2 regions of the Streptomyces sediminimaris genome follow, and region 2 is predicted to be linked to the other one. Evidence: riboswitches for the same ligand, from Rfam matches in the RefSeq annotation. Region 2 holds a riboswitch; the other holds the start of a gene.
What was found. A riboswitch is a leader RNA that binds a small molecule or an ion and turns the genes downstream of it on or off. The one in region 2 is predicted to bind glycine.
Positions count from the first base shown of each region.

Region 1 (4,406 bases), 4.4 Mb from region 2:
TCGCGAAGTCCTTCTTCGCCAGGATGATGCCGCCGCGCGGACCGCCGAGGGTCTTGTGCGTGGTGGAGGTGACCACATCGGCGTGCTCGACGGGGTTGGGGTGCAGCCCGGCGGCCACCAGGCCGGCGAAGTGCGCCATGTCCACCCACAGATACGCGCCGACCTCGTCGGCGACGCGGCGGAAGGCGGCGAAGTCCAGCTGCCGGGGGTAGGCCGACCAGCCCGCGATGATCACCTTCGGGCGGTGCTCCTTGGCCAGCCGCTCCAGCTCGGCCATGTCGACCAGGCCGGTGTCCGCGTCCACGTGGTAGGCGACCACGTGGAACTGCCTGCCGGAGAAGTTCAGCCGCATCCCGTGGGTGAGGTGGCCGCCGTGCGCGAGGTCCAGCCCGAGGACGGTGTCCCCGGGCTGGGCCAGCGCGAACAGCGCGGCCTGGTTGGCGGAGGCGCCGGAGTGCGGCTGCACGTTGGCGTACTCGGCGCCGAACAGCTCCTTGACCCGGTCGATGGCGATCTGCTCGGCGACGTCGACGTGCTCGCAGCCGCCGTAGTAGCGCCGGCCCGGGTAGCCCTCGGCGTACTTGTTGGTCAGCACCGAGCCCTGGGCCTCCATCACCGCGAGCGGCGCGAAGTTCTCCGAGGCGATCATCTCCAGCGTCGACTGCTGGCGCTCCAGCTCGGCGTCGACCGCCGCGGCGATCTCCGGGTCCAGCTCGTGCAGGGACGTGTTCAGGACAGACATGCGTCTACGGCTCCTCAGCCGGCGTTCTGGGCGGTGTACTCGTCGGCGGAGAGCAGGTCGGAGGGCTCCTCGGTGAGCCGGACCTTGAACAGCCAGCCGCCCTCGAAGGGGGCCGAGTTCACCAGGGACGGGTCGTTGACGACGTCCTCGTTGATCTCGGTGACCTCACCGGTGACGGGGGAGTACAGGTCGCTGACCGACTTGGTCGACTCGAGCTCGCCGCAGGTCTCGCCCGCGGTCACCGCGGAGCCGACCTCGGGGAGCTGGGCGTAGACGACATCGCCGAGCGCGTTCGCCGCGAACTCGGTGATGCCGACCGTCGAGACGCCGTCCTCGGCGGCCGACAGCCACTCGTGCTCCTTGCTGTAGCGCAGCTGCTGGGGGTTGCTCATGGCCTGGATTCTCCTGTACGCGCGGAGGTGCTGGTGAATGGGGGACTGCTGAATGCCGGTGGGAACCCGGTGTGAACGGGGGGGATGTGCGCGGGCTCACGTGCGTGGGCCCGGTCGCACCCGTCCAGTGTCTACTTCGGGCGCTTGTAGAACGGCAGTGCCACGACCTCGTACGGTTCGTGGCTGCCCCGGATGTCCACGGCGACCCCGGGGGTGCCGGGCGCCGCGTGCGCCGCGTCGACGTACGCCATCGCGATCGGCCTGCCCAGGGTGGGGGAGGGGGCGCCGGAGGTGACCTCGCCGATCACCGTGCCGCCGGCGACGACCGGGTACCCGGCGCGCGGGACCCGGCGGCCCTCGGCGACCAGGCCGACCAGGACACGGGGCGGGTTCTCCTGCGCGCGGGCGGCGGCCTGCTCCAGGGCGGCACGGCCCACGAAGTCGCCCTCCTTCTCGAACTTCACCACCCGGCCGAGCCCGGCGTCGAAGGGCGTGAGGGAGGTCGACAGCTCGTGCCCGTACAGCGGCATGCCCGCCTCCAGACGCAGCGTGTCCCGGCAGGACAGCCCGCAGGGGACCAGGCCGGCGGCCTCGCCCGCCTTGGTCAGCGCCTGCCACAGCTCGACGGCGTGCTCCGGCTTCACGAACAGCTCGAAGCCGTCCTCGCCGGTGTAGCCGGTGCGCGCGATCAGCGCGGGGACGCCGGCGACGGTGCCAGGCAGGCCCGCGTAGTACTTCAGGCCGTCCAGGTCGGCGTCGGTCAGCGACGCGAGGATGCCGGGCGACTCCGGGCCCTGCACGGCGAGCAGCGCGTAGGCGTCCCGGTCGTCGCGCACCTCGGCGTCGAAGCCGGCGGCCCGCTCCGTCAGCGCGTCCAGCACCACCTGGGCGTTGGAGGCGTTGGCGACGACCAGGTACGCGCTCTCGCCCAGCCGGTAGACGATCAGGTCGTCCAGGATGCCGCCGTCGGAGCGGCAGATCATGGTGTAGCGGGCGCGGCCGACGCCCACGGAGGCGATGTTGCCGACCAGGGCGAAGTTCAGCAGCGCGGCGGCCTGCGGTCCGGTGACGGTGATCTCGCCCATGTGCGAGAGGTCGAACAGGCCGGCCCGGGTGCGCACCGCGAGGTGCTCGTCGCGCTCGGAGCCGTAGCGCAGGGGCATGTCCCAGCCGGCGAAGTCGGTCATCGTCGCGCCGAGCGAGCGATGCAGGGCATCGAGCGCGGTACGACGCGGTTCGGTACTGCTCATCGGTCGGTCTCCCAAGTCATGACAGGCGAGTCGTTCCTCCCCATCTGTCATCGGAACCTGAGAGGTTCGCCCTGATCGCGGGAGCGACCGGGGTTTGCACCTTGGGTGGAGCCACTGACGCAGCGGCCCGCTTTTCAGATGTGCCTCGCCCGCGCGGTAACGGGGCCTGAGAGATTCAAGGGAGGAACTTGCTCCTTCGGCGCCCCAGCGGTCTGGGGACTCTCCCGCGCGGATTCAAGCGGCCGGTATGCAGTTGGCGCGCACATCATCGCACGCCTTCCGCACGGGTGGCAGGCCCGCATCTGTAACCGGCCTGTGGCAGAGCGATCACGAAAACGCGAGACCCGCGCATTACCTTCTCTTTACACTTGACGGGCAGGGAACCCGGTACCCGCCCAGGGGGAGGACGATGACGGTGAACAGGCCCACGGCGTACGCCACGACCCCGGCCGTCGCACTGCCCGAGCAGTCCGTGGCCCCGGCCGGAAAGGCACGCGGCGGCCGGGCCCCCGTGGTCCGCGACCTGCGCGACCGCTCGGGGCACAGCCCGCACGCCCTGCTCTTCGGCCCCCGCGACCTCGTGGTGGTCACCGGTCTGCCCGGCAGCGGCAAGTCCACGCTGATGGAGCGCGCGGTGCGGGGAGAGCGCGTCGACTCCCAGGACACCCGGGACCGCTGGGCCGCCCGCGTGCCCCGCCTGCTGCCGTACGCGGTCTACCGTCCCCTGGTCCGGCTCGCGCACTACGCCGGCCTGCGCCGCACCCTGCGCGGCGGCGGGGGCGTCGTCGTGCACGACTGCGGCACACAGGCCTGGGTGCGGGGCTGGCTGGCCCGGGCGGCCCGCCGCCGCGGCGGCACCCTGCACCTGGTGCTCCTGGACGTCGCGCCGGGCACGGCCCTCAGGGGCCAGCGCGAGCGCGGCCGCGGCGTCTCCCGCTACGCCTTCCTGCGCCACCGCACGGCGGCCGCCCGGCTGATCCGCTCCGTCGAACGCGGCGACCTGCCCGAGGGCGTCGGCTCGGCGGTGCTGCTGGACCGGGACGCGGCGGACGTGCTGCGCAGCATCGGCTTCACGGGCTGACCTCCTCGCCCCGCGCACCCGCTAGCCTTTCCAGCCACAGCAGGTTCTCAGCAGGCGGTCGGACACAGATGGACTTCCCAGCGGATCTCCCCGCGGACTTTCCCACGCAGGCGCACCCCCATCCGCACGGCGGATGGCCCGGCAACGAGCTGGAGGAGGTGCTGTCGGCCTCCCTCGGCATGCCCGCCGCGGGCGGCCGCATCATCGAGGTGCTCGCCCGCAGCTTCCTCTGGGTGCCGCTGCCCAGCGGCGGCGGCCCGCACAGCGGTCCGCTGGACCTGCCGACGCTGGAGCTCGAGGGCCAGGCCTACGTCCCGGTCTTCAGCTCCGAGGAGCAGTTCCGGCACGTCGTCGGCGCCCACATGTCGTACACGATCGCCCCGGCCGTCGAGTTCGCCCGCGGCCTGCCCCCGCAGGTCGGTCTGGCGGTCAACCCGGACGGCGTGGTCGGCGTCCCGCTCCCGCCGGCCGCCGTCGCCGAACTGTGCCGGGCGGGCCGCACCCCGCTGGACGGCCCCGCCACCGGCGCCCGCGTCCGCCTCTACGAGCCGGACTGGCAGGACGACCCGGTCGACTTCCTGGCCGCCGCGTCCGCCGGGTTCGCCGCGACCGGCGTGGTCGTCTCGGCCCGCCGCTGCCTGGCCGCCGTGGAGACCGCGGACCCGGTGATGTTCGTGGGTGTCGAACTCTCCCAGCTGGAGGGCGACCTGAGGGCGCTTCCCCTGCAGGCCCTGGAGCGGGCCGTGACCCAGGTCCCGGCCCCGTGGCCGGTCAACCTCGTCCTCCTGGACGTCACGGACGACCCGGTGGCGAACTGGATGCGCGAACGGGTACGCCCTTTCTATACGAGGGACCACCTCTGAGACCCCCCGAGCGGCATCCGGGCCCCCGGGGGCCCGGGCAACCGCGCGACGAGCCACGACGCACCCGCACTCGCGCAC
Region 1 is NZ_JBJWOT010000001.1:5,850,550-5,854,955, forward strand. Features, by position in the region: gene glyA (serine hydroxymethyltransferase) at 1-742, opposite strand, end outside; gene gcvH (glycine cleavage system protein GcvH) at 757-1,134, opposite strand; gene gcvT (glycine cleavage system aminomethyltransferase GcvT) at 1,266-2,384, opposite strand; glycine riboswitch at 2,419-2,528, opposite strand; glycine riboswitch at 2,529-2,621, opposite strand; gene ACJ9NR_RS27265 (AAA family ATPase) at 2,794-3,465, shown strand; gene ACJ9NR_RS27270 (enhanced serine sensitivity protein SseB) at 3,534-4,328, shown strand.
Region 1: it holds a riboswitch for glycine, as region 2 does, so the genes downstream of both, gcvT (glycine cleavage system aminomethyltransferase GcvT) here and gcvP (aminomethyl-transferring glycine dehydrogenase) in region 2, are expected to answer to the same signal.

Region 2 (4,406 bases):
ACTCGGGCCAGGTGACCGGCTCCATCTCCGTGGTCGCGTTGAGCTTCATGGTGCAGGAGCCCAGCGGGATCATGCCGCGGTCGAGCGCGTAGTCCCGGTCGGCCAGCCTGCGCAGGTAGCGCAGCATCGCGGTCTCGGAGCGGTGCTGGTGGAAGACGGGGTGGGTGAGGACGGCGTCGGCGCGCAGCAGGCCCTCCGGGACCGCGTCCCCGGCAGCCGCGTCCAGCGCCTCGATGTCGCCCTCGGCCCCGAAGGCGCTCCAGACGGCGGCCAGCTGGGCGCGCCCGGTGGTCTCGTCGCAGGCGACCGACACGTGGTCGGCGTCGACGAGACGGAGGTTCACGCCGTTCTCCCGCGCGGCGGCCACGACCTCGGCGGCGCGTCCGGGCACGCGCGCGGTGATCGTGTCGAAGTAGGAGCCGTGCACGGTCTCCACGCCGCCGGCCCGCAGGCCCTCGGTGAGGATCACGGCGTAGCGGTGGGTGCGCCGCGCGATGGTCCGCAGACCGTCGGGCCCGTGGTAGACGGCGTACATTCCGGCCATGACGGCGAGCAGCACCTGCGCGGTGCAGATGTTGCTGGTGGCCTTCTCGCGCCGGATGTGCTGTTCGCGGGTCTGCAGCGCGAGCCGGTAGGCCTTGTGCCCGTCGGCGTCCACGGAGACGCCCACGAGCCGCCCGGGGAGGCTGCGCGCGAACTTCTCGCGCACCGCCATGTAGCCGGCGTGCGGCCCGCCGAAGCCCATCGGCACGCCGAAGCGCTGCGTGGTGCCGACGGCGATGTCCGCGCCGAGCTCACCGGGCGACTTCAGCAGCGTCAGCGCGAGCAGGTCGGCGGCGACGGTGACGAGCGCGCCCAGCTCGTGCGCCCGGTCGATCAGCGGCTTGATGTCGCGTACGGCACCGGAGGCGCCGGGGTACTGCAGCAGCACGCCGTTGATCTCCCGCCCGGCGACGTCGGCCGGGATGCCGTCGGTGAGGTCGGCGACCACGACCTCCACGCCGGCCGGCTCGGCTCGGGTCTCGATCACGGCGATGGTCTGCGGCAGCACGTCCGCGTCGACCAGGAACAGACCCTTCTTGTTCCTGCCCATGCGCCGGGACAGCGCCACGGCCTCGGCGGCGGCCGTGCCCTCGTCGAGCAGCGAGGCACCGGAGGTGGGCAGTCCGGTGAGATCGGCGACCATGGTCTGGAAGTTCAGCAGCGCCTCGAGCCGGCCCTGCGAGATCTCCGGCTGGTACGGCGTGTAGGCGGTGTACCAGGCCGGGTTCTCCATCACGTTGCGCAGGATGACCGGCGGCGTGAAGGTGCCGTAGTACCCGAGCCCGATCATGGAGTCGAGCACCTGGTTGCGGTCCGCGAGCGAGCGCAGCTCGGCGAGCACCTCGGCCTCGGTACGGGCGCCCGGCAGGTCCAGGGCGTCGGCGTTCTTGATCACGTCCGGGACCGCGGCGGCCGTGAGCTCGTCCAGCGAGCCGTAGCCGACCTGCGCGAGCATCTTGGCCCGGGCCTCGTGGTCGGGGCCGATGTGACGCTGTTCGAAGGGAATCCCCTTCTCCAGCTCGGTGAGCGGAATGCGATGCGGGGTCATTGCGGAGGCCTCCTGGTCGACACGACCTTCGAGGGGCACCACGGCGCGGGTACCCGGACGGCCTCCCCCTCTGTCATCTCAACCTGAGAGCTTCACCGGGTCGCCCGAGAGCTCCCGGCTTTCACCGTCGGTGAGAGCGGAAGCCGTCGACACCCGCCCTGCTTTCCAGAGTGACCTCGTCCGCGCGGTACGTGTGCCTGAGAGATTCCGGGGAGGATTTGCTCCTTCGGCGCCTCCGATGTCGCCTGGAGGACTCTCCCGCACGGGGTCAGCAGCCGTTGTCAGCCTACCAGCGCGCACAAAGGCCGGTCCTTCGAGTGGCCACCTCGGCCGTTGTGCTCTTTTGTAGTGCTTACGGATGAGTTGCGACCAAGTGGAGGGACCGTGCAGACCGAGATCGATCCGCGCAACCTGATCGGCCGCAAGGCGTTCGACCGCAACGGCGTCAAGCTCGGCACCGTCGACGAGGTCTACCTCGACGACGCGACCGGGGTGCCGGAGTGGGCGGCCATACGCACCGGCCTGTTCTCCCGGGACGCCTTCGTCCCCCTGGCACCCAGCGAACTGGTCGAGGGAACCCTGCAGGTCCCCTTCGACCGCACCCTGATCAAGGACGCCCCGGACTTCGGCGTCGGCCGTCACCTCTCCCCGGAGCAGGAGCTGCAGCTCTACCACCACTACGGCCTCGACACCACCACGCCTCCCTCCGCCCCGGACCGCTCCTTCGGCAAGCTCGCGGGCACCGGGGACGCCGACGCCTAGCTAGGACACCTCGGCGAAGGTGGTGCCGGGCCCCCGCGCCACCAGAGGCAGCGGATCCGCCGGCTCGAGACCGGGGTCGTCGGTCCTGAACGTCCGCACCCGCCCGGGTGGTGAACCGGGCGTCTCGAACCGCACCGTGACCCGTCCCAGGCCACTGCCCTGCACCCATCCGTGCCCGAACTCGCCGTGCCGCACGTCGTGCCCCGAAGGCCAGCGCCGCTCGGCCGGCACCGGCTCCGCCTCCGCGGGTTCGTCCGCCGGCTCCGCCTCCACCGGCTGCGCCGTCCCCTCCGCCGCCGCCCGCTCCGCCCGCTCCCCCGCTGCCTGCGCGAACAGGTCCTCCTGCGTGAAGTCCGCGAGCCCGCTGACCCCGACCCCGAGCAGCCGCACCCCGCCCGTGGTGTCCACCGTGTCCAGCAGCCGGGCCGCCGCCTCCCGCACCACCGCCGGATCGTCCGTGGGCCCGCGCAGCGTCTCGGAACGCGTCAGCGTCGAGAAGTCGTAGCGCCGCACCTTCAGCACGATCGTCCTCCCCGACAGTCCGGCGCCGCGCAGCCGCCGCACACACCGGTCGGCCAGCCGCTGCACCTCGAGGCCGACCCGCAGCCGGTCGTGGATGTCCACGTCGTAGGTGTCCTCGACCGACACCGACTTGGTCTCCCGCTCGGCGACCACGGGCCGGTCGTCGTGCGCCAGCGCCATGGCGTACAGCGCCTGCCCATGAGCCCTGCCCAGCAGCCGCACGAGCTCGTCCTCGCCCGCCTCGGCGATCTCGTCGACGGTGCTGATCCCGGCCCGTCTGAGGTGGTCCCCCGTCGCCGGCCCCACCCCCGGCAGCGTCCGTACCGGCATCGGCCCGAGCAGCGCCCGCTCGGTCCCCGGCTCGATCAGCACCAGACCGTCCGGTTTGGCCTCCTCGGAGGCGATCTTCGCGAGCATCTTGGAGGCGGCGAGCCCCACCGAGCCGGTGAGCCCGGTCCCGGCGCGTATGTCCGCCCGCAGCTTCTCCCCCACCAGGCGGGCCGACGCGTCGTCCCAGGCCACCTCCCCGGCCTCCAGATCCACGAAGGCCTCGTCCAGGCTCAGCGGCTCCACCAGCGGCGACAGCGCGTGCAGCAACGCCATGACCTGCTCGCTGATCGCCTTGTAGAAGCCGAAGCGTGGCACCAGACAGGCGGCGTTCGGCGCGAGCCGCCGTGCCTGCGCCATGGGCATCGCCGACCGCACCCCGAACACCCGTGCCTCGTACGAGGCGGTCGCGACCACCCCGCGCGGCCCCAGCCCGCCCACGATCACGGCCTTCCCGCGCAGACTCGGCTTGGATGCCTGCTCCACCGAGGCGTAGAAGGCATCCATGTCGAGATGCAGGATCGTGGCCGCGTTCCTCACAGGTCCGATGCTGCCCCATGCCACTGACAATGGCCTCCTACGGCCGCCCGGTCGCGCCGCGAGGCGGCCGGGCGGGTCGTCAGACGGCCCGGTTGCGCCGCCGCGCCAGTTCGTCCGCCGGGTTGTGCCCGATCAGGGTCTCGCCGGTGTCGATCCGCTCACCGTGCAACTGCGACAGCGCGTTCTCGACGTCCCGCCAGACCACGCCGACGGCGATCCCGAAGATCCCCTGGCCGCCCTGGAGCAGTGCGTGCACCTCGTCGGGAGAGGTGCACTCGTAGACCGTGGCACCGTCGCTCATCAGCGTCATGCGCTCGAGGTCCCTGAAGCCCCGCTCACGCAGGTGCCGCACCGCGGTGCGGATGTTCTGCAGGGACACACCCGTGTCCAGGAACCGCTTGACGATCTTCAGGACGACGACGTCGCGGAAGCTGTAGAGGCGCTGCGTCCCCGACCCGTAGGCGGGCCGCACGCTCGGCTCGACGAGCCCGGTACGGGCCCAGTAGTCCAGTTGCCGGTAGGTGATGCCGGCCGCCGCGCAGGCGGTCGGCCCGCGGTAGCCGATCTCCTCGGACGCCATGGGGGCCACCCCTCCGCCGCTCGGCACGGCCGCCGGTCGCTGCGGAGCGTGCTCGGCCGCGCCTCCCTGCTGGGGATACCCCCC
Region 2 is NZ_JBJWOT010000001.1:1,434,904-1,439,309, forward strand. Features, by position in the region: gene gcvP (aminomethyl-transferring glycine dehydrogenase) at 1-1,591, opposite strand, end outside; glycine riboswitch at 1,767-1,862, opposite strand; gene ACJ9NR_RS06735 (PRC-barrel domain-containing protein) at 1,976-2,353, shown strand; gene ACJ9NR_RS06740 (DNA polymerase IV) at 2,354-3,742, opposite strand; gene ACJ9NR_RS06745 (MerR family transcriptional regulator) at 3,822-4,406, opposite strand, start outside.